Linked DNA regions of Paludisphaera borealis. The protein of the gene in region 2 interacts with the protein of the main gene of each other region in a pairwise test. Links are inferred from orthologs where the notes say so. Each region holds a gene or a part of one and is shown on either strand. Other genes may lie near its edges.

The links.
Region 1: the proteins of BSF38_RS13915 (region 2) and dnaE interact in binary tests that used the Escherichia coli proteins (3 or more experiments, as listed by UniProt). The link is inferred for Paludisphaera borealis from one-to-one orthologs.

Annotation. Positions count from the first base shown.
Region 1 is NZ_CP019082.1:3,191,494-3,206,997, forward strand. Bases 11,228-15,471 are described here. They hold dnaE (DNA polymerase III subunit alpha), read right to left. Parts: upstream 15,088-15,471; coding sequence 11,428-15,087; downstream 11,228-11,427. Other genes in these bases: BSF38_RS12370 (carboxypeptidase regulatory-like domain-containing protein), read right to left, coding at 11,228-11,264. In the rest of the region: BSF38_RS12335 (M16 family metallopeptidase), read right to left, coding at 1-2,388; BSF38_RS12340 (2Fe-2S iron-sulfur cluster-binding protein), read right to left, coding at 2,451-2,774; nuoL (NADH-quinone oxidoreductase subunit L), read left to right, coding at 3,129-5,483; BSF38_RS12350 (complex I subunit 4 family protein), read left to right, coding at 5,574-7,343; BSF38_RS12355 (hypothetical protein), read left to right, coding at 7,677-8,210; BSF38_RS12360 (glycosylasparaginase), read left to right, coding at 8,398-9,447; BSF38_RS12365 (DUF1559 domain-containing protein), read right to left, coding at 9,534-10,643; more of BSF38_RS12370, read right to left, coding at 10,803-11,227. UniProt on the Escherichia coli protein: DNA polymerase III is a complex, multichain enzyme responsible for most of the replicative synthesis in bacteria. This DNA polymerase also exhibits 3' to 5' exonuclease activity. The alpha chain is the DNA polymerase catalytic subunit.
Region 2 is NZ_CP019082.1:3,586,279-3,600,461, forward strand. What follows is about bases 3,913-6,835. They hold BSF38_RS13915 (pyridoxal phosphate-dependent aminotransferase), read right to left. Parts: upstream 5,998-6,835; coding sequence 4,828-5,997; downstream 3,913-4,827. Other genes in these bases: BSF38_RS13910 (hypothetical protein), read right to left, coding at 4,017-4,766; BSF38_RS13920 (DUF1559 family PulG-like putative transporter), read left to right, coding at 6,148-6,835. Also shown: BSF38_RS13900 (TlpA family protein disulfide reductase), read left to right, coding at 1-76; BSF38_RS13905 (WD40 repeat domain-containing protein), read right to left, coding at 240-3,173; more of BSF38_RS13920, read left to right, coding at 6,836-6,924; BSF38_RS13925 (cytochrome c), read right to left, coding at 7,104-7,526; BSF38_RS13930 (substrate-binding domain-containing protein), read right to left, coding at 7,690-8,808; BSF38_RS13935 (DUF1559 domain-containing protein), read left to right, coding at 8,955-10,001; BSF38_RS13940 (hypothetical protein), read left to right, coding at 10,023-10,379; BSF38_RS13950 (autotransporter outer membrane beta-barrel domain-containing protein), read left to right, coding at 11,702-12,907; BSF38_RS13955 (ThuA domain-containing protein), read right to left, coding at 13,035-13,943. UniProt on the Escherichia coli protein: Shows aminotransferase activity with methionine and histidine as substrates, and to a lesser extent also with phenylalanine.

The DNA.
Region 1 (15,504 bases), 390 kb from region 2 along the record:
CTCGGAGCTGACGCCGTAGCTGTAGCCCTTGTCCTCGCGGAGATTGAGATTGAGCCGGCTCGAGAACTGGCCGCCGAGGATCGCGTTGAGGATGTTCAAGGCCGGTACGTCGGGAGACTTCCGCGCCACGCCCAGCCGACCGATCGTGACGACCGACTGCGCGGCTTCGGGCTTGTCGACCAGGTAAAGAGCCGATTCGCCGGGCGCCGACGGGGCGGCGGGGGCGACGACCGGCGGCGCGGGGCGAGCCTTCCACGTCTTCAGCCGGGCTTCGAGGATCTGCGTGATCTCCTCGGGGTCGACGTCCCCCACGACGACGATCGCGGCGTTGGCGGGAACGAAGATCTTCTCGAAGAACGCGACCGCGTCGGCCCGGGTGATCGAGCGGACCGATTCGAGCGTCCCCAGTTGCGGACGGCCGTACGGGTGGCCCGCGCCGAAGACCAGCTTCGGGAACAGCTCGGCGGCGATCGCCTCGGCCGAATCGTGTTCGGCCTCAATGTCGGCGAGTCGGAGGATCTTCAGCCGATCAAGCTCGCTCTCGGGGAACGTCGGGTTGAGCAGGACGTCGCAGTAGAGGTCGAGCGCCTTGTCGAGGTGGCGTTTGAGGGTCGTGATGCTCGCCGAGCAGGATTCCAAGCCGCCGCCGACGTCGAGGCTCGCGCCGATCTCGGACGTCTCGCCGGCGATCTGAAGCGCCGAACGGGTCTTCGTCCCCTCGTCGAGCAGGCTGACGGCCAGCGAGCCCAATCCCTCTTTGCCAGAAGGGGTCGACGTCTCGCCCGATTTGATGACGAGATCGATGCTCACGATGGGCAACTCGTGGCGTTCGACGACCAGCAACGGGAGCCCATCGCCGAGCGTGCGGCGGACGAACTTCGGCGGCTCGAACCGAGGCGCGGGACCGACCTTGGGCATGGCTCCGCGATCGAACGCGTCGCGCGGCGCGGCCGCCGCGGCGTCCTCGACCGGCGTTTGTTTGTCACGGTCGACGGCGACTTCGGGAGCGCGCTTCGCGGGAGGCCCTGGAACCACGTCGAGCTCCACGAACCGGTCGGTCAGGTACTTCTTGGCCACGCGCTGGACGTCGGCCGGCGTGACGGCGAAGACCCGGTCCAGCTCGCCTCGATAGCCGATCGGGTCGCCGATGAACGCCTCGTACTGGTTGAAGACCTCGGCCTTGCGCGAGACCGATTGCAGGCCCATGATGAGCCCGCTCTCCCGCGCGTTCTGGCTCTTGACCACCTCAGAGGCCGTCGGCCCCTCGCGCTTCAGCCGCTCGATCTGCTCAAGGGCGATCTTGACGAGGGGCTCCAGCTTCTCGCCGGGTCGAGCCTCGATCACGACCTCGAACGTCCCCGTGAGGAGATGGGTCGGGTGCGAGGCGCTGACCCCGGCGGCGAGCTGGCGGTCGTACATCAGCGATCGGAACAGCCGGTTCTCCTTGTCGAGTTCGCCCAGAACCGCCGCCAGAACGTCGAGCGCCGGCTCGTCGGGATGGTTGCTCGGCACGGTCGGCCAGACCAGCTCGGCGCGGGGGAGCGTGACGCGGTCGGTCATGACCACGCGCTTCGCCGCGTCGAGAACTGGAACCTGTGGCTTCGGCTTCTCGACATCGGGCCCTTTGGGGATCGGGCCGAAGTACTTCTCGATCCAGGCCTTCGTCTTCGGCACGTCGATATCGCCGGCGACGCAGAGGATGGCGTTGTTGGGCGTGTAGTGGGTGCGGAAGAAGGCCGAGACGTCGGCCAGGCTCGCCGCCGAGAGGTCGGCCATCGACCCGATCACCGAGTGGTGGTACGGGTGTTCGGGCGGGTAGAGCGCTTGCAGCATCGCCTCGGCCGCCTGCCCGTAAGGCGCGTTGTCGACCGACTCGCGGCGCTCGTTCTTGACCACCTCGCGCTGGTTGTCGAGCTTGGCCTGGGTCATCGTGGGGATCAGGAACCCCATGCGGTCGGCTTCGAGCCAGAGGTCGAGTTCAAGCGCGTTGCTGGGGGTCGACTCGTAGTAGACCGTGCGGTCCTCGCTGGTGGTGCCGTTGATGTTGGCCCCCAGCTTTTCGAGCGGGTCGAAATACTCGTGGTCGTGGTTCTTCGACCCCTGGAACATCATGTGTTCAAACAGGTGGGCGAACCCGGTGCGGCCGAGCTTCTCGTCCTTCGAGCCGACCTTGTACCAGACGTTGACCGCCGCGACGGGCGTTTTGTGGTCCACGTGAAGCAGGACGGTCAGGCCGTTGGGCAGGCGGTACTTCTCGACGGCGAGCGCGGGGACCTCGTGCGGCCTCGGCGAGCCGGTTTCGGGTTTCGGCTGCTGCGCGGACGCATCCGCCCCGGCGAGGGCCGCCGCGAGCGCCAAGACGATCAGAAGACGAACGACGAGCGGCATGGCGAAGCGATCCTCACCGGAGTGGGTGGTCGTTGAAAACGATGCGGCGGTGGTCGGCGGCGTCAATCGAGCGGACGCGTGCCGGCGGGGACGCCGGTCTCCGACGATCGGTTGATCACCTTCACCCAGAGATCCGACTCGACGCGGATCTGGCACGAGAGCCGGATGTTGGGCGCGAGGTTCTCCTCGCGGGCGAGGCGATCGATCTCGACCTGCTCGGCGGGCGCGGGATCGCCCGCCAGAACCTCGACCCGGCAGGTGGTGCAACGGGCGTTGCCGCCGCAGCGGTGCATGACGTCGATGCCGGCGTCTTCGATGGCCAGCACGAGCTTGGTGCCCGGTTCGACCTCGAACGACTTCTCTCCCTCGACGGTTACAGTAGGCATGATTCAGTTCTCCTTGTCGTTCAGGGTCTTGGTTGACAGCCTATCAGTCTCTGGTCTCGGGCGCGAGCACGCAAGAGCTATGCTTCGCGGCCCCGCGCCGGGCCGGCCGCCGGTCGTCGATTGCAAGAAACCGAGGGCGCGAGGGTCTTGCAACGGGAATTCGGCTGTGACATAGTTCACGATCTCGTCCGACCCGGCGTCTCATCGCCTTGGTTCCCGCCGCAACGACGAGGAAGATCCGCCGCGAGGCGATCTCAATAGAGGCTCCGCCTCTCCAGGCGGGCGATCGGGTCGACGAGGTCGCGGGACGAGCAATCGAGAGCGTTCAACGCAGTCGCCGAGGGACGAGACGACATGAACTGGCAGGTAGGTCTCTACGTGGCCGCTGTGTTGATTCCGCTCGCGGCGTTTACCATCGAAATCCTGTTCATCGGCCGCTTGAAACGGCTCAACGCCTACATCGCCACGGGGGCGATCGGCCTGTCGTGCGTGCTGAGCGCGATCGGGTTCCTCGATTATTTCCTGATCGAGGCCAAGGGCGTGTTCGCCGAGCATCACGCGGCGACGACCACGGGCGAGCATGAAGCCAGCGCCGACGCCGGCCATGCCGAGGCCGCCGGCGCCGAACACGAAGCGACCCACCCGGCCCCGCTGGTCTGGAAGGCGAACTACGACTGGGTGCTGCTGGGCGCGCCGACGGCGGGCGCCCTCGACCGGTTCGCCGCCAAGCCGCTCTCGTTTCCGCTGGGCGTGTACATCGACAGTCTGTCGGTGATCATGTTCCTGATGGTGACGTTCATCGCCACGCTGATTCACCTGTACTCGATCGGCTATATGCACGACGACCCTCGGTTTCCGAGGTTCTTCGCGTTCTTGTCGTTGTTCTGCTTCTCGATGCTCGGTCTGATCGCATCGCCGAACCTCTTCATGATCTTCATCTTCTGGGAGCTGGTCGGGCTCTGCTCGTACCTCTTGATCGGCTTCTGGTACGAAGAGAAGTCCAACGCCGACGCCGCCAACAAGGCGTTCGTGGCCAACCGCGTGGGCGACGTGGGGATGCTGATCGGCCTGGGCCTGCTCTGGACCACGCTGGGGACGTTCAACTTCCAGGAGATCAGCGAGGGCCTGCGCGATTCGACGGGGCAACTCCACACCGCCAACGGGGCCGACGCGCAGAACGTCGTCGACTTCCGCCCCCACGGCGAGCCGGTCGGCGCGGCGCCGCACCGCCAGATCCCGTACTGGATGCTGACGATCGCCGGGCTGGGGATCTTCGCCGGATGCGCGGGCAAGAGCGCCCAGTTCCCCCTCCACGTGTGGCTCCCCGACGCCATGGCCGGTCCGACGCCGGTCTCGGCCCTGATCCACGCGGCGACGATGGTCGCGGCGGGCGTGTATCTGGTCGCGCGGTTCTTCCCGGTCTTCACGTCCGACGTCCTGCTGTACATCGCCTACACCGGCGGCGTCACGCTCTTGATCGCCGCCACGATCGCGATGGTCCAGACCGATTACAAGAAGGTGCTGGCGTACTCGACGATCAGCCAGCTCGGCTTCATGATGCTGGCCATCGGCGTCGGCGGCCGGGCCGCGGGCATGTTCCATCTGGTGACGCACGCGTTCTTCAAGGCGCTCTTGTTCCTTGGCGCGGGCAGCGTCTACCACAGCGTCCACACCTATGAGATGCCGGGCCTCGGCGGCCTCCGCAAGAAGATGCCAATCACGGCCACGACGATGCTGATCGGCACGCTGGCGATCTCGGGCGTGCCGTTTTTCAGCGGGTTCTACTCGAAGGACGCGATCCTGGCCGCGGCGATCGCGCGGGTGTCGCAAAGTCCCCAGCACTTCATGCTGTTCGTCCTGCCGGCCCTGGGGGCGACCATCACCGCGTTCTACATGTTCCGGATGTGGTTCCTGGTCTTCGCGGGCGAGGCGCGCGGCTTCCGGGGCGAGGCGCACGCCGCCATCGCCCACGCCCATGACGAGGAGCAGGCGCTCGCGCACGAGGAGGCCGAGCACGGCCACGGCGCCAGCGCCCACGATCTGAACCCGGTCGCCCACGCTCACGAGAGCGAAGCGATCATGACCCGGCCGCTCGTGATCCTGGCGTTCTTCAGCGTGTTCGTCGGCTGGACGGTCTGGGCGGGTCTGCCGTTCGGCGTGCCGGTGCTCGAATCGTTGATCGCCTACGGCGAGCCGGCCGGCGTGATCAACGCCCACTGGGCCCACTGGTACGCCGTGGGGTGTTCTCTGGCGATCGGCGTGATCGGCATCGGCCTGGGCGCGCTCTACTACGCCCCCGTCGGCCTCCCCTATTTCCCCGCGACGCGGCTGAACCCGGGCCGAACCGCGGCGCAGTTCCGGGGGCTCCACACCCTGTTCAAGAACAAGTGGTACTTCGACGACGTCTACCGGGCTTTGCTGATCAACCCCTGCCTGGCGTTCGCAAGGCTGTGCGGCCGGTTCGACAAGCTCTTGATCGATGGTATGGTCAACGGCGCGGCCTGGGCCACCGAACGGCTCAGCCGACTCAACGGCCTCTTCGACAAGCTGGGCGTCGACGGCGCGGTGAACGCCCTCGCCGACCTTGTCTACGTCGCGGGCGACCGCAGCCGGGCGATCCAGACCGGCAAGCTCCGCAATTACCTGATGTTCCTGGCGGTGGCGCTCGTCGGACTGTTCGCCGGCGTCTTCGCCTGGGTCGGCGGCTGACGGCGCGCGACCTGTCTCGACCTGACCTGACCCCGACCGACGCGACGAGCCAGACGCGAGAGAAACCTCCTCCCAACCGGTGCCCGCGACATGAGCGACAACCTACTCCTGACGTCCATCTGGCTTCTCCCCTTGATCGGCGCGGCAGTCGTGCTGCTGATCCCCAAGCAGTCCGAGTCGTTGGTCAAGTACGTGGCGACGGCCTTCATGGTCGCGAACTTCGCGGCGACGCTCGTCGCGCTCGGCGTATATCTGGGCGACGCCAAGGCGGCGACCCCGCTCCAGTACCGCGCCTCGCAGAACCAGCTTGTGGCCGACGCCGGCGGAAGCGTCGTCGTCACCGACGAATCGCAGGGTGAAGGCGATCTGGTCGTCCGTCGCGCCTGGATTCCCGCGTTCAACATCCAGTACTACCTGGGTCTCGACGGCATCAGCCTCAGCCTCGTGGTGCTCACCGGCCTGATCAGCTTGCTGGCCTGCATCGCCTCGTGGAACATCGACCGCCAGGTCCGGGGCTACTACGGGCTCTTCCTGCTGCTGGTCGCCAGCATGATGGGTGTGTTCGTGTCGCTCGACCTGTTCCTGTTCTACGTGTTCTTCGAGATCATGCTCTTGCCAATGTACTTCCTGATCGCCATCTGGGGAGGCGAGAATCGGGAATACGCGGCGATCAAGTTCCTGCTCTACACGCTGTTCGGCTCGGTGTTCATCCTGGTCTCGATCCTGATCCTCTACTTCTGGCCGGGCGACGCGGGGGCGATCAGCCTCGTCAACGCCACCGGCCAGGCGCAGGCGTTCCACGGCCACTCGTTCGACATCGTCGAGTTGACCGCGATCGCCACGGCGTCGAGCTACTACGGGCGGTACATCCAGGGGTGGATCTTCGTCCTCTTCCTGGTCGGCTTCATCATCAAGCTGCCGTCGTTCCCGTTCCACACCTGGCTGCCCGACGCGCACGTCCAGGCACCGACGCCGATCAGCATGATCCTGGCGGGCGTGTTGCTCAAGATCGGCGGCTACGGCCTGATCCGGCTGGCCTGGCCGCTCGCTCCCGCCGGCGCGTACGACTGGTCGTACTTCGTGGCCGCGCTCGGGGTCTTCAGCATCATCTATGGCGCGCTTGTGGCCATGGCCCAGACCGACTTCAAGAAGCTGGTCGCCTACAGCTCGGTCAGCCACATGGGTTACGTGACGCTCGGCATGGCGGTGATGAACCTGTCGAACAGCCCCCAGTATTACGCCTACGGCGTCAACGGGGCGATGTACATGATGCTCGCCCACGGCATCACCTCGGCCGGCATGTTCTTCCTCGTCGGCGTGATCTACGACCGGGCCCACACCCGCGACCTCGACAAACTCGGCGGCCTGAACAACATCATGCCGATGTACGGGGCCGTCTCGTACGTCATCTTCTTCGGGTCGATGGGCCTGCCGGGTCTCTGCGGCTTCGTCGCCGAGGTGTTCGTCCTGCTGGCCGCGTTCAACTACAGCGTCCGGCTGGCGGTCGTCGCCGCGGCCGCCGTGGTCCTCACCGCCGGCTACATCCTCTGGACCATCCAGCGCGTCTTCCTCGGCCGCAACCAGGCCTGGAAAGGGTTGCCCGACATGAGCCTCCGCGAACTCGTCATCGCGGCCCCGCTCGTGGTGCTCACGGTCCTCATGGGCGTCTTCCCCCAGGGCCTGATCTTGAGCTGGATGAGCCCGTCGGTCAACCAGATGGTCAACGGCGTGTTCACGGCCCGCGAGCTGAACACGGGCGCCCCGGATCAGCCCCCGGTCGCCCGGCTCATCGCGCCTCGCGTCCCCGGTGAGCCCGTCGCAACCCCAGCGATCCCCCCGGTCGTCGCGCGGACGCCCTGACCCGACCCCGCCCGGTATTCAGGATTCCCACGCCGGCGAGCCTCGCAAGATCTGATCTTGCCGGCGTGCCGCAACCTGAGTAATCTGCGGCTCACCTCGACGAAGACTCAAGAACCGGGTCGGTTTTGCCGACCCGGGCGCGTGCCCGCGGAGGGAAGTCGAACGATCACGCGACGGTTGTCGAACCGTCCGCGCTGGGGTCGTCGAGCCCGACGCCGGGCTTTCCCTCAAATGGTGGACATGGAGACGGCTCGATCGGGACGATGTACCCGCCGACCGTCGAAGGGCGACTCAGGACGGGTCGGCCAGCCCTCAGAACGGAGTCGAACCGCGATGCGAGTCTGGTCAAAGATGGCGCTTGCACTGGCGGCGGGGGCCTGGATCGTCCCGGCGTCCCCCTGCTTCTCTCAAGACAAAACACCCGCTCCGGCCCCGAAGGCCGAGAAACCCGCCGACGACGCCAAGAAGCCGGTGGGCGAGAAGGCCGAGCAGGCCGACGTCCGCCCGAAGTCGCCGTCGATTGAACTCCGGCTGGTGATCGGCGGCCTGGGCTCGGGGGGATGCGACGTCGAAGTGAAGCCCGGCAACGCCGCCTGCCGGTTCAAGAGCCAGACCCGCCACGTGGCGTCCGACGGCAAGCTGACACTCGTCTTCCGCGACGTCGAGGTCCGAAGCGTCGACCGCAATTGCACGTTCGCCATCACGATGCGCGAGTCGGGCCAGGAGCCCAAGACCGTCCACCGCGGATTCCGGATGGTCGCCCCATCCGCCGACGGCCCGCGCGCCGGCGCCCAGAGCTTCACCTGCTTCATGAGCTCGCCCTCGAAGGTCGCCGGGCTCGAACGCGAAGGCCGGACCATCCGCTGAGCCGCTCGTCGGCCGCCTCGCCGACCCGAGAACACCGTCGAGCCCGCTGGTCGATCGCCCTTCGATTCGACTCGCGGGCTTCTCCGCGCGCCCGACGGATCGGCCGGGAGTCGATTCCGGGCGTTGATCTGGTACGATGAAATCGACGTGGGGAGTCGACGCCGACGATCATCGGGAGTGAGACGCCATGCGCAGACCTATAAACCGACGTTTCTTCATGGGCACGACGGCCGCGGCCAGCCTGAGCACGCTGGCGATCGGGGCGTCGCCGCCGGCGACGGTGGGGTCTCGAAGGCCGACGGCCGTCGCCAGCGGCAACGGCCTGCGCGCCGTCGAGCGGGCGGTCGAACTGGTCAAGAACGGTTACGACCCGCTCGACGCGGCCGTCGAAGGGGTCGCGATCGTCGAGGCCGACCCGGCCGACAACTCGGTCGGCTACGGCGGCCTGCCGAACGAGGACGGCGTCGTCGAGCTGGATGGGGCCGTGATGCACGGCCCGACCCACGGCGGCGGCTCGGTCGCGTCGATCCGCAACATCATGCACCCGGCCGCCGTCGCCCGGCTGGTGATGAAGCGGACCCGGCACTGCCTGATCGTGGGCGACGGCGCCCTCCGGTTCGCCCGCGCCCACGGGTTCCCTGAAGTCGACCTGCTGACCGACGAGTCGCGGAAGATCTGGCTGCACTGGAAGGAGACGCGTGACCCCAACGACGACTGGGTCCCGCCGCCCGAACCGGAGGTCGCCGACCATGTTCATGAATACATCAAGAAGCGGGTGACCGGCACGATCCACTGCTCGGTGCTCGATACCCACGGCGACCTCGGCTGCACGACGACCACCTCGGGCCTGTCGTGGAAGATCCCGGGGCGGGTCGGCGATTCGCCGATCCTGGGCGCGGGGCTCTACCTCGACAACGAGGTCGGCTCGGCCGGCTCGACGGGCGTCGGCGAGGCGAACCTGCTGAACCTCTCCAGTCACCTGATCGTCGAAGCCATGCGCCGGGGGCTGACGGCCAAGGACGCGGTGATGGAAGCCCTCAAGCGGGTCGCCGAGACGAGCGTCCGCGACCCCAAGCGGCGACGGCCCGACGGCAAGACGACCTTCAACGTCTCGTTCTACGCCCTCGCCAAGGACGGGACTTTCGCAGGCGGCTGCATGTATCCCGGCGGCAAGATGGCTGTCCACGACGGCGACTCGGCCCGGATCGTCGTCCTCGATCCGCTCTACGAGAAATGAGCGGCGAAGGAAACGCGAAGACCCCGAAGTCCCGCCCGAGGGCGAACTTCCGGGGTCTTGCTTGAAGCCGCGTTCACACGATCCGATCAATAAGCGTCAGAGCTGATGACCTCGCCGCCCTTGAGGGTGATGAGGGCGCGGAGGGTGACTACGTTGATCGAGTCCTTGATGAACCGGACGCTGCCGTCGCCCATAAGGACGTTGACGCCGCCGGGATGGTACGAGAACAACTCGTCGTTGGCGCCGGCGTTGTTGCCGGCGGAGACGCCGGTCTGGGTCCAGCCGGCGGCCTCGCACATCGGCCGGAACTTGTTGTTGGGCGCGCCCGAGACGCCGAAGGCGGTGTCGGCCTCGGCCCATCGCCAGTAGCGACGCTTGACGCCGGGGCCGCCCGCGGGCCCCTGCTCGCCCGGGAAGGTCCCGGAGCCGGCGACGCCGCCGTAGATCTCGCCCTCGGTGTAGGGGCTGATGAAGCGGGGGTCGCGGCCGGCGTCCTCGCCGATGGCGATGGTGTTGCTGGTGCCGTCGGTGATCTCGCCGATCGAGGTCTTACCCTGCTTCAGCAGGCCGTCCTGCCGCGTGGTCTTATCGCGGTAGGGGGTGGCGGAGCCGGGGGTGATGGCCACGCCCAGCGGGCTGATGTCGGTGTAGACGGTCGGGCCGTAGTCGTCGTAAGCGTAGCCCCGGCCGGCCCGGGTGGTGATCGGATCATTGGGGTCGACGCCGTCGCTGCCGCCGTCGGGCTGACGCGAGGACGACGGGCAGAGGAAGGTCGAGATGACCGTCGAGGCGCCGGTGAAGTTCATGCCGGAGGCCTCGTTGTACTCCTTGGCGTTGAAGTTCAACGCGTTGTACGACGCGCCGCCTTCGATGAACGTGAGCAGACGGGCGAAGGTGCTCCAGTTGCCGTCCACGAACTGCGTGATCGGCACCGCCGACGCCGAACCGACCGTCGAGGGATTGTAGTTCGTCGACTCGCCGCCCGGAGGAAACGCCGTGTTGGTGCTCTCGTAGTTATGCAGAGCCAGGCCGATCTGCTTCAGGTTGTTGGTGCACTGGGCGCGACGGGCGGCCTCGCGGGCCGACTGCACGGCCGGCAAGAGCAACGCGATCAAAACGGCGATGATGGCGATGACCACCAGCAGTTCGATCAGGGTGAAGCCGCCGCGTCGGGGCGATCTCGCGAGAGATCTCATGGAATCGATTCTCCGTGGAATGGCTGTAAAGCGGAAGGGCCGGTACGAAGGGGGGAGAAGGAAGAAGCCGCGATCGGGGGGGCTTCACGGACCGCCGGACCGCTCCGGAAGATCCACTTCAAGAATCAACTGATCGAGATGACAGGCTATAACAACCTGTCACTTGGCGAGCGTGAACGGCTCAAGGTCGTTGGCGGAAGGCTTCACGACGGCCGTCAGGCCTGAGGTTGTTTCATCGCCGTACTTGGCGGGATAGGCCAGATTCGCGCCCGAGCGGCGGCCGCCGCGGGCTTTGGGGTCGGCCGGCTTGGAGAGGTCGGCCTGAATCCGGATCTTGTACGACCCCTCGGGCGCGCCCTCGCCGTAGCTGCTCTTGAGCGCGAACGAGCCGTCGGACTCGAGCGGAGCCTCGAATTCCATCCCCTTCTCGGGAAGCGCGAAGACGACCACGCCCGACGCCAACGGCTTGCCGTCGGCGAGCAAGACCTTACCCTTGACGGGGTACGTCGTCATGGACGTCGGAGCGGAATCCGAACTGCCGCAGCCGGCCAGGAACCCCGCGAGCCCGAACCCGAAGGCCAGGAGCAACGGCCGCAACGCATTCTGTATTTTCGATATCATTGCGTGTTTCATCATCGGTTGGGAGCCGCCCGAGCAGCGACGATCGCTAGTCGGGGCCGACGATGAAAAGTATATCCACGCGAGAGGGGAGGCGAGCGAAGCATCAAAGAATGTCGCGCGAAGAATTCATGAAGACCGCCTCGCTCGGGGCGACGCCGGGCTCTCAATCGTCGTCGAGGTCGTCGGTGGGGTCGAGGTCGTCCATCGGCTCGGGGACCGCGACGCGCACCGCGACCGCCGGCTTGGCCGACGACTCGGCCCGCGCCGTCGCCCCGCGCTGGCCGAGCAGGCGGACGTTGCCCGAACCGACGACCTGCTCCATCTCGGCGACCATCTTCTCGTCGCAGCGGATGCGCAGCGAGGCCCCCGCGCGGTAGATCACGCGGCGGACGTTCTCGATCCCGAAAATCTCAAGATAGAGGTCCAGGCCGCCGGGATGGACCCGGACGATCCGCAGCAGACGCTCCAGCTCGGCGTCCTGCTGAAGTCCCTTGTGCAGCCGCACGACGACCCCGCGCGCCAGCTCGGACGACGCCGATTCGATCGGGATGATCTTGCTGATCACCAGCTCGGGGGGATCGCGGCGGCGGTCGATCGTCCCCTTCACGAACCCGATCGCGTCGTTCACGATCAGGTCGCCGAGCTTGGCGAACTCCTCGGGCCAGAGCATCGCCGGCGTGCTGCCGTCCAGGTCCTCGAAGGTCAGCTTGGCCATTCGCGTCAGGCCCGACCGGCTCTTCTGGACGTTCCGCACCTGGACGTTCGTGATCATGCCGCCGAGGAGCACCTCGCATTTGTCCGGGGCCGAGGCCAGGTCCGTCGTCCGGTGCGTCGACAACGCCTGAAGCGTCGCCGCGTAGCGGGTCAAAGGGTGGTTCGACATATAAAAACCCAGCGCCTTCTTCTCGCCGCTGAGCAAATCGACGTCGGGGAGTTCGGGGACGTCTGGCAGGTTGGCGACGCCGGGCGCGACGCCGTTGCCGTTTCCATTGTGCGCGCCGTGCGCCGGAGTTTCGGGCTCGTCGAACAGTCCGCGCTGGCCGCGGCGGCGGTCCTCCTGCTTGGCCTGTCCGGCCTGCATGGCGCGGGGGAGGACGGCCAGAAGCTGCGACCTTCGAGCGCCGAAGCCGTCGAACGCCCCGGCGCGAATCAAAGTCTCGGCGGCGGCGGCGCTCACCTCACGCGTCGACACCCGCTCGAAAAACTCGTCGAGGCTTCGATACGGCCCCCCCTCCTCGCGAGCCCGAAGGATCGCCTCGACCGCCTTGGTGCCGACCCCTTTCACGGCTTCGAGCCCGAACTCCACCTTGCCCTCGGTCACGACCGTGAACGTCGTGCTCCCGCGGTTGACGTCGGGCCGCTGCACCTCGATGCCCATGCGCCGGCAGTCGTCGATGTGTTCGACGAAGAACTTGTCGCGCTCCGCTCCGTTCATCTCCGACGACAGGACGGCCGCCATGTACTCGGTTGGGTAGTGCGACTTCAGGTAGGCCGTCTGGTAGGCCACCAGCGCGTAGGCCGTACTGTGCGACTTGTTGAAGCCGTAGCCGCCGAAGAACTCGATGAGCGCGAAGATCCGCGACGCCTGGTCGCGTTCCAGGCCCTTCTCGATCGAGCCCTTGATGAACTGGTCGCGGCCTTCGGCGATCGTCTCGGTCTTCTTCTTCGAGATCGCCTTGATGCACGCGTACGCTTTGGAGAGTTCGATGCCTCCCAGGCGGTTGAGGATCCGCATGACCTGTTCCTGGTAGACCATGACGCCGTAGGTCTCTTCCAGGACGTCGCGGAGCACCGGATGCAAGTAGGTCGCCTGCTTGCGGTTGTTCTTCACATCCACGTATTCGTCGACCATGCCGCCGTTGAGCGGGCCCGGCCGGTAGAGCGCGTTGGTGGCGATGATGTCGGCGAATCGGTCGGGCTTCATCTTCACCAGAAGGTCGCGGATGCCCGCGCTCTCAAGCTGGAAAACGCCCTTGGTCTCGCCGCGCTGGAGCAGCTCGAACGCCTTGGGGTCGTTGAGCGGCAGGTTGTCGATGTCGATCGGGGCGTCCGGGTTCCGGGCGTTGATGAGGCGGACGGCGGCCTCCAGCGTCGTCAGGTTGCGGAGGCCGAGGAAGTCCATTTTCAGGAGCCCGGCCTTCTCGACGTCGCCCATGTCCCACTGGGTGCAGACGACCTCTTCCTTGTCGCCGCGGCGGATCACCTGCAAGGGGACCAGCGATTCCAGCGGCTGGTCGGCGATCACCACGCCGGCCGCGTGCGTGCTCGCGTTGCGGACCGAGCCTTCCAGCCGGCGGGCCAACGTCATCAGTCGCTCGATGTCCGGATCTTGCTCGACCATCTTCCGCAGCGCCGGCTCTTCCTTGAGGGCCTCTTCGAGCGTGATGTTCAGCCGGGTGGGGATCAGCTTGTTGATCTCCTCGACCCGTGCGAGGGGGAGGTTGAGCACCCGGCCGACGTCCTTGATCGCCGCCTTGGCCTTCATGGTTCCGAACGTGCCGATCTGCGCGACGTTGGCTTGGCCGTACTTCTGGCGGACGTACTCGATGACCTCGTACCGACGCTCTTGGCAGAGGTCGATGTCGATGTCGGGCGCCTCTGACCGGTTCGGGTCGAGGAACCGCTCGAACAGCAGGTCGTACTTGAGCGGGCAGACGTTGCTGAGGTAGAGCACGTAACTGACGAGCGCACCGCAGGCCGATCCACGAGCCAGGGCCGGGATGCTCTTCTCGCGAGCGTAGCGGACGAAATCCCAGACGATCAGGAAGTACGACGCGAACCCCATGCGGTTGATGGTACCCAGCTCGTGATCAAGTCGCTCGCGGGCCTCGGCGGGGGGCGACGCGCCGTACCGAGCGATTAAACCTTGCTCGCAAAGCTCGCGCAGGTAGTCCTCGGCCGTCTTCTCCTCCGGCGGCTTGAACGACGGGAACAGCCGCTTGCCCAGGTTCAGGCTGGTGTAGTTCTCCTCGACGCTCTCGGCGATCCGGGCCGACTGCGCAAGGGCCTCCTCGTGGCCGCCGACGACCGCGTACATCTCGTCGGGACTGCGGACGTGGAACTGGTCGGACAGCCGGCCGTCGTCGGCGACGAACCGGGGCTTGTCGAGCGGCTGGTCGACGGTCTTGCCCGTATTGATGCACAGCAGGGCGTCGTGCGCAAGGTGGTCGTCCTGCCTCAGGTAGTGGGCGTCACTGGTCGCCACCAGCGGCATCCCCAGCCGGTTAGCCAGGTCGACCTGCCGCTCCATCGCATCGCGCTGGATTTGCAGGCCGTTGTTCTGGATCTCGACGAAGAAGTTGTCCTCGCCGAAGGTCTGCTGATACCAGATCGCCAACTTCTCAGCCGCCGCCGTGCGGTCGTGCAGCAAGTGCTGCGAGAACTCGGACCCGACGCAGCCCGACAGGCATATCAACCCCTCGCTGTGCCGTGCGAGCAGCTCCTTGTCCATTCTCGGCTTGTAGTAGTAGCCCTCCTGGTACGACCGCGAGGTGAGCCGTAGGAGGTTCCTGAACCCGACGCCGTTCTTGGCCAGGAGCGTCAGGTGATACGCGAACTTCTCATCCCCCGACCCGTTCGTCGAGCGGTCAGTCCGCTTACCGGGTGCGACGTACGCCTCGATCCCCACGATCGGCTTGATGCCGGCGTACTTGGCCTCCCGGAGAAACTCCATCGCCCCGAACATGTTGCCGTGGTCCGTCACCGCGATCGCCGGCATCCCCAGCGCCTTGACCTGCTTGACCAGGTCCGGCAGCTTGTTCTGGCCGTCGAGCAAGCTGTAATGGCTGTGGCAATGCAAGTGAACGAACGGGCGACTGGCCATGAGCGAACTCTCTCCTTAGAGGACCGACGCGGCTATGTACCCGCGTCCAGGACATTGTATTCTAGCAGATCCCGGACGAATCGGCGGAGATTGACGTATCGCGTGTGAGAGGATTCGAAGGTCCTTGTGAATCGTGCTAGGTTTGCCGACGATGGATGCAACGCGAGGGGGGACGGCTCAAGCCGCAAGTCGCCACGACGGGGGGGCGCAAACCGATGAAGCCGTTGATGATCGATCGTCGACCCTGGTTCTATCTGGCAGGGCTCGTCGAAGTTCGGAATCGGAAAAGGCTCGACGCACGGAGGGCTGGGAATTCGGATTTCGAACCACGCGCAACTCAGAGTCAGTCCCCCAAACGCGTAGTGCGGAAGCCTCGCCCTCCCCTTAATGAGACAGACCTTCAGACGAAGTCGTCCA
Region 2 (14,183 bases):
CCACGTCGGCTACTCCGACCACCTCTACGAGGACGTCACGGCGACCATCGACCGCCTGATGGCGCAGGCCAAATAGGCGATCGAGCCTGGCGGCCAGCAGCTTCCGCGCGGCCCTCGCCTTGGACTCCTACGACTCCCTCTTGAGGTCGCTCTGAAACCTGAACGAGTCACTGACGCGGGCCGCAAGGTCTTCATAGACGCTTGGATGGCGCGATGAACCAACACGCCGCTCCAAGGATTTACTTGCCGCCGTCTTTCTGGGGGCCGCTCGTTGCATCAAGGGGGATGTTCTCCGCATCCAACACCCCTGGGACGGAACTTGCGACAGGACGATAAGGGAAACCTTCCCCTGGGACGGGTAGCTCCGGGAAGGTCAAGGGCGCCGCCTGGCCCGGAAAGTATTGTCGGGACTCGGCCTGAGCGAGGTTGCGCCCAGCGATCATCCCAGCGATTTCTAGCAGGTCTTTGATCCCTGTGTGCCAAAAGCCTGTCATGCCGTTCAGATCTGTGGCTATCAACCACCGCACGTCGGGACTGAACGAGATCCGATTGACTGTCGTATCCAGGGTCCCGATGTACCGGGCCGACTGCGACGGGTCGGCGGCGTGGAGGTCCCAGAGTCGGATGACTTGGTCCTGGCTCCCACTGGCGAGCCATCGGCCGTCAGGACTTATGCGTATCGAGTCGATCGGCAGTTCGTGCGCTTTCAAAATCCAGCGTCTGCCTACCCCGGGCTCCCAGATCTGGACGGTGGCATCGTCGCCGGCCGTCGCCAGAATTCGTCCGTCCGGGCTGAAGTCCGCAGTCCTCACGATCCCGAGGTGGCCTTGAAGAACCATGGGTTCGCCCCGCCCCCATCCTAGCGATGCATCCCATAGTTTGGTTTTATCCCCATACGCCACGAGCCACCGACCATCCTTGCTGCTCTGCAGTCCCGTGACGCGAGTTCCTTGGGCGATCGTCACGGGATGGGAGATCGACTCTGCATTGGTCAGATCCCTGACCATGATCATGCCGCCCCGATCGGCCGTAACGAGCCAACCGTCGCCGAGGAACGTGCAAGATGCGACGCTAGTCCGATGGCCGCGCAGCTCGACACGTCCCGGCGGTGCGGTCGAGCCCGGCAGTCCCCATAAGCTTGGGACGACGACGGCGCCCCAAGCCACGATCCAGCGGCAATCCGGGGCGATCGTCAACTGACCGACGGGATAGCGGTGGCCGACGAGGACCGTCGCCTCGCGCGCCGAGGCCGGATTCTGCTCGTCCAATCTCCAGGTCTTGACCGTTCCGTCGCGAAAACCGGCCGCGACGAGCCGACCGTCATCGGCGATGCGAATCTTATCGGCTCCGAGGCCGGCGAGGTCGCCAAGACCGGCCAGCTTGGTCCGGGAGGCGACAGTCCAAGGTTTCGCAAGCACGCGAGTCTCAACGCCTCCGTCGGAATCCACGGTGATGAAGCGATCGGCCGAGGCGATGTTTCGGTCGGACACATAGTTCGTGTTTCGGAACGTCACCGGTGAGGATGCAGGTCCTCCGCCTTCCAGATCATAGGCCCGGATGATCCCTTCCCCACCGGCCGTGGCCAGCAGCGGCGTGGCCCCGGCGATCGTCAGGTCAACCAGGCTCAGGTCGTGCCCGTTGAGGCGGGTCACCCCAAGGAACCCGAGATCCTCGGGGAGGAATGGGGCGGCGTTCGCGTTTCTCGCATTCTTCTCGGCCTGAGCCAGGTGGTTCGAAATCCGGCCGAGGTCCCATACGCGAAGTCCGGCGCCCTGGTTCTCTTCGCCGGCGACCAACCAGCGGGCGTCGCTGCTGGTCGCGAGGTAGCGCGAAGGTAGATTCTGAACCGCTCTCAAATCTCGACCTGCCGGCGAGGCCAGACGGGAGGCGGTCAACGGGCCGGCGGCCTTCACACCGCTCCAGAGGAGGAACAGCCCATCGCGGCCGATGGTCAGGAGCCGTTCGCCCTCGCCCGTGAACGTCATTCCGACGATCGGGAATCCATGCCCGACCAACTGGCGAGGCTGCCAGGAAGGAAGGAGCGACTCGAGATCCCAGAGGAGGACCCGGCCGTCCCCGCCGCCGCCCGCCAGGTATCGGCCGTCCGGACTGAAGGCGATCGAGGTCACCACGGCGTTCTGACCGGGCAGGATGATCATCTTGGAAGCGGGGGTCGTCGCGCCGAGCCGCCAGACCCGCACCGCCGCCTCCGAATCGCTGGCCGTCGCCAACCATCGGCCTTGTCGATCGAAGGCGAGCTGCGAGAGGAGCCCCTTCGGATGTTTCAACACCTGAGGTCTCGGCTCCCCGCCGCCGCCGACGGGCCACAGACGCGCCTCGGTCTTCAAACTGGATTCGCCCCAGGCCACGAGCCACTTCCCGTCCGGGGAAAAATCGATTCGATCGAATGACCAGTCGGAGGGGTCGTAAGCCTTGCTCTCGATCCGCGCAAGGACGCGGGAACCTGACTCGGCGTCTTCACTGGCTGTGTCCCACAGCCGTAATTCGACGACCTCTTTGCTCACGTCGACAAGGTATTCCCGCGATGCGGCCGCCAGCCATCGATCTCCTGGATCCATGGCCACCGTCACCGCGCTCGATCGCAAGCCGGAGTATTTCTTGGCTCGCGTAAGTCCAGGACCTTGGCCCGAATCCCAAACGAAAACCGGCCCCTCGCCGCTGCCGATGACGAATTTCCTCCCAGCCGGCGCCATGCCCAGCGAAGTGGCGACGCCCGGAAGGCCTGGGACGTCCAAGGGGCGGCTGGTCGGGCGAGGCGCCCCCAGGTCCCACGCGCGACAGGCCCCTCTGGCGTCCCTACTGACCGACCAACGGCCGTCGGCGCTCACAACCACTTGACGGACCTGCGCGTCGTGAATTCCGATCGTGCGACCGCCGACGCGGGCGACTGCGACGCGGAGGGCCTGCTCCGCTTCGGGCTGGGGAGAATCTCCCGCTCGCAAATTCGCCAGCACGGCTTCGGATGCGAGTAGCACGGAGCGCTGGGGGAATGGGGAGAGGGCGACCGTCGACTCCGCGGCCAGGCGTCGAGACTCGGCGACGCGCGATTCATACTCGGCGACGGATCGCTGCCACAACGCCACCCCGGCGAGGCCGGTCATCGTGACCAGGAGGAGCGAGAGCACTCCGCTCAAAGCGATCAATCGGCGCATGCGCCGCTCTTGCTCCCGCCGACGCAGGTCGTCGAACGAGCACCCCAGAACAGCCGCCAACACTTTGAGTTTGGCCAGGGATCGGGTGCGCCACAGGCTGCTCCCTTCCGTCGGCCGAACGTCCGCGGCGAGAGGCTCGACGTGAGCCGTCACGCTCCCCTCGGCGTGAAGATCGCCTACTTCAATCAGCGAATCCGGGAACGATTCCCCGGGCTCGCCCTCAATCAAAACCGCGAAGATGCGATCGTGCCGACCCAACCGGCGGAATCGCAAGACTTCTTCGTTGACCCACCGCGATTCGCGCGTCCTCGGCGAACAAATGACAATCAAGCACTTCGATTCCTTCAAGGCGGCGTCAATCGAGAAGCTCAGGTCGCTCGACGCCGCCAACTCCTCCTCGTCGCGGAATACGCGGCGGACACGCGGAGGGATCCCCAAGTCCGCCACCAGCTTCCGCGGGACGCGGTAGGATTCCATCGCAGAATGCAGCCACTTCGCCCAGGAGCGATCCGGCTCGATGTGCCTGTAACTGATGAAGGCGTCATAGCGGGGAGCGTTCGCCGCACTTCCGGCGTCGCCAGGGGCGGGCGGACCGTCGAAAGCTCCGGCATTATTCAATTCCATATCATCTTCCGACATCAAAATATTCTAATCATCAATTCGTTGGGCCGGATACCGTACGTCGACCGAGCCGCTCCGACGTCGCCGCTCCAACAGGCCTCCGCCGAAGCGGACGATCAGAGCAAAGCGTGCGGCAGCCGCGAAGCGCAGGCATCGCCAGAATCGCGATGGGCGGGGACCGTCCGCCTTGGACCGCTCGAGTAGGCGCTCAAGTCTTGGGGGTCAGGCACCGGCCATGGCGTCGAGGAGCAATTCGAGGCTGGCCATGAATCGGAGCAGCCTAACGGCGTCGGGGCGGCTCTCGCGGTTCAGGTCGCGGAGGGCCGGCTTGCCGTAGGCGTAGAGCCGCTCCTTGGCCTCGCTGACGCTGGCGATCGTGGCCCGGCGGGTCGAGGCGAACTCCTTGACGACCGTGAGAATCGCCGCCTCGGCGGCGTCCCGTTCCTTGCCTAGTTCGCCGGTCGCGGGGGCTCCACTCGGCCAGATCACCTTGCCGTCGGGCGAGAAGACCTGGCTCTTGGGAAGCGGCTTGAAGCCCTGGTTGTCGTCGGTCGTCGCGGCCGTCGACGCCGGCTCCTGGGTCCGGACGTCGTACCGGGGCGCCATGGTCGCCATCATCTTCTGGTTCTGGAGCGCCTGGGCCACAGCCTGCTGGTTGTACAGGTTGGCGGCCTGGTAATTCGAGGCCGTCCAGGCGTTGTACATGTTGTACCGGGCGGTCCGCATCCCCAGATTGAGCTGGGCCTGCACGATCGGGTTCCACGGCGAGACGCCCACGCCCGGCAGGCCGTAACTCATGGCGCTGGCGTTGTAGTTGATCCCGTATGGATCGATCCGGCTCTGGAAGCTCGGCGTGTCCGTGTACGGCAGGTTCGCCTGGGCCGAGGCTTCGGGCGAGCCGCCGGCCAGCATCGCGAGGAGAGTCGCCAGGGCGAGCGTCGGACGGGCCGAGGAACGAAGAAGCGACCGCATGCAAAGTCTCCCGTGACGAGGTGTCGATCAACCCGCTTCGATTGTGCTCGACAGGCCCGGCTCAGACAATGACCCGGAGGGCGCGAAGGCGCTCGGCGGCGGCGTCGAGGGTGGCGTCGCGCTTACAGAAGCAGAACCGGGTGTACGCGCGGCCCAGCTCCTTGTCCTGGAAGAAGCTCGACCCCGGCACCGTCGCCACTCCGATTTCTCGAACCAGGCGACGGGCGAACTCGACATCGTCGACGGCCCCGAACGGCCCGATCCCGGCCATGATGTAATACGCCCCCTCGGGCGCGTCGAACTCGAAGCCGACCTCCCAGAGCACCTTGCAGAAGCGGTCGCGGCGGGCCTGGTAGTCGCTGGCCAGATGGTCGTAATACGCCCGAGGCAGGCGATAGGCGACCGCGCCGGCCTCCTGAAGCGGGGCCGCCGCGCCGATCGACACGAAGTCGTGGATCTGCCGGAACGTCTTCGTGAGCGTCGGGTTCGCGAGGATTGTGCCGACCCGCCAGCCGGTCACCGAGTAGGTCTTCGACATCCCGCCGACCGTCACCGCCCGCTCGTGCATGCCGTCGAGGCTCGCCAGCGCGACGTGCTCGCGACCGTCGAAGAGAATATGCTCATAGATCTCGTCGGTGATCGCCACCACGTCCCACTTGCGGCAGAGGGCGGCGATCGGTTCGAGGTCCTCGCGAGTGAAGACCGCGCCGGTGGGGTTGTTCGGGTTGCAGAGCACGATGGCCTTGGTCCGGTCGTTGAACGCGGCGGCCAGCTCGTCGGGGTCGAACTTCCAGTGCGGCGGGCGGACCGGCACGAACCGGGGCGTCGCGCCGGCGAGCACGCAGTCGGGCCAGTAGTTCTCGTAGAACGGCTGCGACAGGATCACCTCGTCGCCCGGGTTGATCAAAGAGATCAACGTCACGAGCATCGCCTCGGTACTACCGCACGTCACCGTGATCTCGGTCTCCGGATCAACCGTCAGCCCCAGGTGCCAGCCGGCGTGGTCGGCGATCGCGTGCCGAAGGTCGTGCGCCCCCCAGGTGACGGCATACTGGTTGACGTCGTCCTGGATCGCCCGGCACGCCGCGTCCTTGAGGATCTGAGGCGCGGGGAAGTCGGGCATCCCCTGCGCCAGGTTCACCGCGTCGTACTTCTTCGCCTCGATCGACATCCCCCGGATCACGCTCTCGGTGAACCGCGCGGCCTTCGTCGAAATCAACGGATACTGCATCGCCCGCCGCCTTTCCGAATACCCATCGACCCCGTTGCGCCCCAAGAAATCGACCGCCGGAGCCTGGCCCCTGGAAGACCCGCCCAGGATTTGTTATTACGAATTCCTAAGACTTCACACTCAACCGGACTTTTCCCGAGGTCCTCAGTCATGATCCGACGCGGCTTCACCCTCATTGAGCTTCTGGTCGTGATCGCGATCGTCGCCGTCTTGATCGCGCTCTTGCTGCCGGCTGTGCAGGGGGCCCGCGAGGCGGCCCGGCGGATGGACTGTCAGAGCCACATGCACCAGATCGGCCTGGGGTTCATGCAATATTTCGACGACTGGAACGGCCAGTTCTTCCTCCATCATCCGTTCAACGCCGACGTCCTGTCCGAGACCAGCGCGGCCGAATCGTTCGCCGAGATCTACTGGGAGGACAAGATCATGCCGTACGTCAATTCGGCGTACGCCAACGACGCGATCGCCCACGGGGGCGTGCAGGTCGCCGACGCCAAGATCTTCCGGTGCATGTCCGACATCTCGTACCCTCAGCCGTTCACCGACCCCGACACCCAACTGGTCGACGGCGTGTCCGACCGCACCAGCTACCTGATGAACTCGCTGCTGACGCACAAGACCCGGCGGTACGGACGGTATTCGTTCCAGAGGTTCCAGTACGAGATGGGGACCTCGAACTTCGTGATCATGAACGAGCGGAACGCCGCGGGCATCCTCGCCAGCCCCGTGGCCGGCGACCCGCGCCAGGACGATTACGACATCTGGCTGGGCACCGACGTCCTCGACACCTGGATTCCCTGGGACCGGCACGGCAGCTCGAACGTCTTGTTCCTGGACGGCCACGCCAAGAGCATCAACAAGCCCGACGCGCTGACCGGCATGTACCCCGGCGGGCAAAGCTACCGCGAGAGCCGCTTCTACCCCTGATCGGTTCGGTGCCGGTCGCAACGGGAGTGGCTCATGCCCTTGAATCGGGGTGGCACGGGTTCGATCGAACCCGTGGACGCCAGCCGCAGCCCGTCAAACACGGGTTCGGCGAACCGACCCCGTGCCACCCATCAGTCGTTGCCTATAAAACAAACTCTCGACTCGCCACACGAGCGGGGTCAGTCTTCCGGCTTGTGCGCGTCGTGGCAACCCTTGCAAGACTTGCCGATCTTGGCGGCCGTCTCGCGGACCGACTTGAGGTCTTCCTTCTTGGCGGCCGTCTCGAGCTCCTTGGAAGCGTCGGCGAGGGCCTTGGTCAGCTTGTCCCACGACGCCTTCTCGCCGCGCGGCGCGTCGTTCTTGCCGAGGGCCGGGCCGTACTTGGTGAACGTCTCAGCCGCCTTCTTGACCTTCGCCCAGTCGGGCTTCTCGCCCTTCAACTCAGCCTTCAGAATGCCGCTCGCCGAGGTCTTCCCCGCGAACAGCTTCTTCATGACCACTTCCGAAGTGACCGACTCGTCGGCCGCTCCGGCCTGCCGGGAAACCAGTCCACCCGCGACGACCAGGGCCAGCATGCTCACACCGCAGATCAGGCTCTTCATCCAGTTTCTCCACTTGGGAAGATCGAGAAAAACCGCTTCGCTCATCGAAGCCAAGCGGTTGCGTCGTTGGGAGAGCGAGGTTCGAGGACGCTCCACCGAACCGATTAGATTACCTACAACGATTCTCCCGGGCTAGCAGAGCTTAACGAAAGCTCATGTCGAGTCACGTCGCTCGCTCGCGCGGCCCGCGCGCTTTTTGAAGCGAGCCGGTCGCCGAGGCGTCGTAGCCGGGGAGGTCGGCCAGGAGGCGGCGATAGGGGGTCGACCGGACGGCCTTGACGAGCGCCCGGATGCGCGGGTCGGCGTCGAGCGAATCGGGGAAGCAGAGGTCGTAGGCCTCGCGGCGGACGGTCAGGAACGCGAGGTCGGCCTCGTCGCTGGCCAGTCGCAGGCAGACGCCGGCGTCGGCCCAGCCGTCGCGGATCGCGGCGGCCACGCCCCGGTGGTCGCGGGCGGCCCCCAGCGACGGCGGCGGCGTTCCCCCCTCGGCCTCCATGAAGACCTCGTCCAGGCAGGCGCGGGCGCCCGAGCCCGCCTCGCGGCTGATCCAACGGATCGGCGACCGGACGGCCTCGCGGAACGTCGAGACCCGCAGGGACGGAGCCAGGGCGATCCCCTCGTCCCAGTCGGCCACTCGGAGCAGGCGGAACGCGCCGAGATCCGGCTCGGCGGCTCGCACCGCGTCGATGTTCCCAGCCGCGTCGTCGGCCCGGACCAGGTGGACGCCCGCCGCGTGGACCAGGCCGCGGGACAGCAGATCGAGGGCCGAGCGGCTCGACCGACTCAGGACGATCAGCCGGACGCCGTCAGTCCGGGCCAAAGCCTCGGCCAGCAGCCCGACGGCCGGATCACAGCAGGCCACGACCAGCGTCCGGTCGGCGTCGACGTGCGGCAGGTCTTCGAACACGCCGTCGCGGAACACCCCGTCGTGCGCCGGCAGTCCCAGCGGCGAGACCTCGACCGGATACGCCAGGGTCCGACCTCCCAGCGTCGCCCGCCAGTAGCGGCAGGCCGACCGCGACGGCGGCGGGGGCCAGGCCCAGGGGCCGTCGCCGACCTCGACCGTCGAAGCCGACCGGAGCCGGAACAGGTCCTCGACCGCGCAGCCGAGCGCCTTCGACAACGCCAGGGCCGCCGCCGTCGATGGCGCCAGCCGGCCCGTCTCGATCGCACTGACCCCCGCGCGCGACAGCCCGGCCCGGGCCGACAGGTCTTGCTGCGACCACCCCCGGCGCTCGCGGAACGCCCGAACCACGTTCTCCAGCCTCGGCTCCTCGCTCATCCAACCACCCTCGCCCGGACCTTGAACATCCTCGTGACAGGTCATACAATCTTCATCTCGTCCATGATCCTGGCGCAACGCTGATAGAATCGTGCCTCCAGGGCAGGGGGATTACAAGGGGCTCGCCGCTCCGAAAGGGAACGTCGATGAAGTCGGATCGAGCCGTTCGCGGGTTCACGTTGATCGAGCTTTTGGTGGTGATCGCGATCATCGCGGTCTTGATCGCGCTGTTGCTGCCGGCCGTGCAGTCGGCCCGTGAGGCCGCCCGGCGGGCGCAGTGCTCGAACAACCTCAAGCAGATCGGTCTGGGGCTGCACAATTACGTCTCGGCTCACAATGCATTCCCTCCCGGCCGGATCAACAGCCACATCGCCGGCCGGGGCAACACCTGGGGCGCCTACGCCCAGATGCTGCCGCAGCTTGAGCTGACGACGGTGTTCAACGCCTTCAACTTCAACCTATCCCCCGACATCGACCTGGCCAACACCACCGGGGCCGCGATCTTCATCGCGAGCTTCCTCTGCCCGAGCGATCCCAGCCCTCCGCAGTACGCCCAGGCCAACTTCGGGATGCACAATTATCTCCTCAACGTCGGCAATGTGTATCCGGTGACGACGAGCCCGCTCGACGGCTCGGGCCAGCCGCTGGGGATCACGCCCAATGGGGTCTTCTATGAGAATACGGCGGTCAAGATCTCGAACCTGACCGACGGCCTGTCGAACACGGCGGCGATCAGCGAGTCGCTTCGATCGACGCCCGGGATCGCCTTCGCGGCCGATCCGCTCAACGGCTTCGTCATCACCGGCGACAACAAGACGAACGGGGCGCCGATCACCAACGACGCCGACTACCAATCGCTTTGCGTGGCCCCCGCCGCGTCGCTCGTGTTTCAGGTTACGCGGGGGAGCAAGTGGCATTACGGCGCGCCCGGGCACAGCATGTACAACCATCGGCGCGTCCCCAACGACGCGCGGGTCGACTGCCGCGGCGGCCTGCCTCACAGCGACAAGAGCGACCCGTTCTGGAGCCAGCTCTCCCTCAACATCACCTCCCGCAGCAAGCACCCGGGCGGAGTGCAAACGCTCTTCGCCGACGGCCACGTCCAGTTCATCAAAAACTCGATCAGCCTCCCGACCTGGCAGGCGCTCGGCAGCGCCAACGGCGGCGAGGTCGTTTCGTCCGATAGTTATTGACGAGATGAAAGACGAGACCCGATGCGGCGGCTCCTCCTCCCGTTTCTCCTGATTTCGATGATGGTCGGCGGCGGCTGCTCGCAGCCGGTCGGCCACGGCCTCTGGAACCTCAAGGTCGGCGGCAAGGCCCGGCTGATCGCCGAGCCCGGCGAGGCGGAGGTCAAACTGACCGATCTGGCCACGCCCGCCGCCGGTCGCCGATCGAGCCGGAAGGCCCCGGCCCAGCCCAAGATCGAGACGACGACCGTGGCGGCCGGGACGACCGGCGTGGTCCTGGCCGTCGACGGCGACGACGCCCGCTTCCAGATCGCCGACGGCCCGCACGCGGGATCGATCCACTGGGTCGAATGCAAGCGGCTGGAACCCATCGCGGATTGAGCCCGGCGCCCTTGCCTCCGGCGATGCATGGAAATACCTTTCAAATGAGAAAGATTTCCGTGGCGGCCCGACTTTCGCTTGAGCTTCCCTCCATGCGAAAATGCGGACCGTCGCCGCGGCTTTGATCGAGCAACCTGGGGAGTCGACTTCATGCGCTGGCAAGGTGAACGTGAGAGTGAGAACGTCGAGGACCGTCGCGGGCTCTCGACGGGCGCCATGGTCGGCGGCGGGATCGGGACGCTGATCATCATCCTTCTGGGCTTGTTCTTGGGGATCGACCCCCAACCGCTGCTCCGGGTGATGCAGGGGGCCGGCGGTCCGGCGGGGGGGGAGGCGCCCAGCAGAAGCAGCGCGACCTCACGCCCGAGGAAATCGAGCAGGGCAAGTTCGTCAAGGCCACGCTGGCCATGACCGAGGACGTCTGGAACGAGCAGTTCGCCAAGATGGGGCGGAAATATCAGGAGCCCACGCTCGTCCTCTTCTCCGACCAGGTCAGGACCGAAGGCTGCGGGTTCGCCAGCTCGGCCGTCGGCCCGTTCTACTGCCCGGGCGACCAGAAGGTCTACATCGACCTGACCTTCTACGACGAGCTGAAGCGCAAGTTCAAGGCGCCCGGCGAGTTCGCCCAGGCGTACGTGGTCGCCCACGAGATCGGCCACCACGTCCAGAACCTGCTGGGGATCAGCGAGAAGATCTCGAGCATGCAGCGCCAGGCCGACAAGGCCGAGGCCAACCGGCTGTCGGTGATGCTTGAGCTTCAGGCCGACTTCTTCGCCGGCGTCTGGGCCCACCACATCGAGAAGAAGCGGCACGTCCTCGAAAGCGGCGACATCGAGTCGGGCCTCCGCGCCGCGACGGCCATCGGCGACGACGCGCTCCAGAAGCAGGCCCAGGGCTACGTCGTGCCCGACTCGTTCACGCATGGAACCTCGGCCCAGCGGGTCAAGTGGTTCAGCAAGGGGCTCCAGACCGGCGACGTCAACCAGGGCGACACCTTCAACGCCCCCGACCTGTAAGTCCCGGCCCCGCCTCGTTCCTTTCGGGCCGAACGCTACACCCGTCACAATCGCCCCCCTGAGAACAACCCTCGCGCGACGACCAGGGGGCTCTCCGAGGGGGTTGTTTGGAAGGTCCCCGACCCGATTCGGGGCCGATACCAGAGACCAGTGCGGGATTCGGCGGAGGATAGCGCCGAACGTCCCGCGCGGTGCTCGGTCCTGGCGGACCTGGGCGGGCGAAGTCGATTCGCCCGCCTCGCCGGTTCGTCCCGCCAGGGAAGGAGTTTCTCCGAGCCCGCCACCGCGACCACGGAGGATCGTCGCATGTCGGTCTCACGCACGAACAGGTCCCGATCGTCGCTGCGCGCGTTCCGGCCGACGCTCGACGCACGACTCGAAGACCGGGTGGTTCTCTCCGCCGTCTCGCTCCGGCAGTACCTCAACATCTCCCAGAGGCTGCTCAAGAACCCGTCCCCCAAACCGGCTCGGGTCGTCAACTTCCCGCAGTTCACCAAGAACGCGCCGGGGATCAGCCAGAACCCGCGCGTGATCCACGCGGCGGCCGTCCAGACGGTTCGCGGCGGCCAGGCCGTCAACGTGGTCGCCGTCGACGGCACCCACTACCGCATCCAGCTCGCGTACATCTCCAACACCGCACAAACATCCGCCGCGGAAGGGCAGGCCGGGGCCTACGCCCAGGGCTCGGGAACGCTCGCGCTTCAGACCGCGCAGCCCACCGAGACGCCGCAGCCGCAGGGGACCGTCCGGGTCTATCCCAAGGCCGACGGCTCGGTCGGCATCATCGTCGACGGCTCGACCTCCAACACCGAGCTGACCATCAACCCGCTGCCGCAGGCGATCCGCAAGGGCTACGCCCACAGCTTCGCCTACGGCCAGGCGAACAAGAACAACGCCCTCCAGGTGAGCCAGGTCACCATCAACAGCGGCAACATCGGCGCCATCGAAGGATTCCACACAGCCGACCTGACCGGCCCGATTACCGCCATGGGCACCCAGGCCATCGACCGGATCGCCTTCCGGTCGATCCAGCCCGGCGCCTCGATCACTACCGGCGGCGACGTCAACACGCTCGACGTCCTCCAGGGCATCACCCTCAGCGGAACCAATATCAACATCGGCCGCGACCTCAACCTCCTCAACGTCGGCCAGAGCATCACCCTCACCAACGGCGCCAACTTCGCCATCGGCCGCGACATCGGTCTCGTCTCGCAGGCGCCCAAGGGGACCGGCACCGGCAGCAATGTCCTCTCCCTGAACGCGACCGTCGTGGGGACCACCTCGACCGCGACGTTCCCTACCGTCGGGGCCTACATCCTGGGCAGCCTCGTCATCGACACCTCCAGCAAGTTCTCGGTCGGCCGGGCGGTCGACCAGGTCATCTACATCGGCGGCAACTTAACCGGCTACGACAACCTCCGCATCCCCGCCACCAACGTCCCGCCTCCGAACCCCCTCTTCCCCAACATTCCGGGCAACCCGCTCCAGGTCATCGGCGAGCAGACCCCCTGACCCGCAAGCCCAACCCATCGCCGATTTCAGGGCTTCGAGCCGGTCTCCAGATAGACCGGCTTGAGGCCCTTTTTGTATCCGCCGTTGCCCGAGTTGTTGGGCTCATAGGGTTCGACGAGGTCCGCCTTCACACCCTCGGGGGGATTTTGTCCTCCAGGCCGAGCGCCCAGAAGACGCCGTTGAGCGATAGCTTGCGCATCGACTCGTCTTTGAAGTCGAACGGGTGGCCGAGGGTCGTGAAGAAGACCCGGGCGGGGACGCCACTCTTGCCGGTGTAGGTCTTGGTCCAGGCGACCGGATTGGTGACCGGGAACCGGTCGTGCTCCTTGGCGTGGCCCGACTTGAGCGCCGTGCCGATGAGGAGCTTTTCAGGCGAGCCGGAGAGGCTGTCGCCGCCCCCCTCGACGTGGTACAGCCACGAGTAGGTCTTGAACGGCGACACCCCGCGCAGGACCGGGTTCTTGGCTTCCGATGGGATGATCGAGACAGCGGTCAGCAGCTCCTTGCCGTCGCCGAAGTGGCCGTGGTGGGTAATCCACTTCTGGCCGAAGATCTTCCGGGTCCACGCCTCGTTCATCTCGGCCGCGTGGGGACCGCCGTCGTACTTGAAGGCGTGCGAGGCCGTCCGGAAGCCCATCATCGGCTTGCCGCTCTCGGCGTACTTGACGATCCGCGCGAGCTGAGCGTCGGGCAGCTTGCGGAACCTCGTGTACATGACGACCAGGTCGGCGTCGTCGAGCGCCTCCAGCCCGGCGATGTTCGTCAGGTTGTCGGGGTTGATCGAGCCGTCCGGGTCGAGCGCGTAGCAGACCGAGACCCGGAACCCGTGCGTCTTGTCGAGGATCTTCGCCAGCATCGGCAGCGATTCCTCGCTCCGGTACTCCTCGTCGCCGCTGATGAAGACGACGTGGGGCAGCTTCGCGGCCGGTTCGGCGGCCGTCACAAGCGAAGCGGCCGTTGCAAAAACTCCCCAGACGACCAGAAACCGACGGAATCCCGTCCTCGTCGCACCAAAATCCCGAAGCGTGAGCGGCATCAGATTCTCCCCGGTGATAGAGTCGATCGTCCCCAGTCGTCACCTACATCTACCACGACGGCGGCGACGGATGCACCCGCGCCTCCGACCGCGTTCAGGATTTCCAGGACGTCGTGATCGTGGGCCGCTCTGGATGCCGCGACCCGCCCCTTGATATCGTTGAATGAGAGCGGCGACCACGCCGCACTCCAGCAAGCATCTGACAGCCCGGAGCAGCGTACCGATGAGACAGCGACCTCG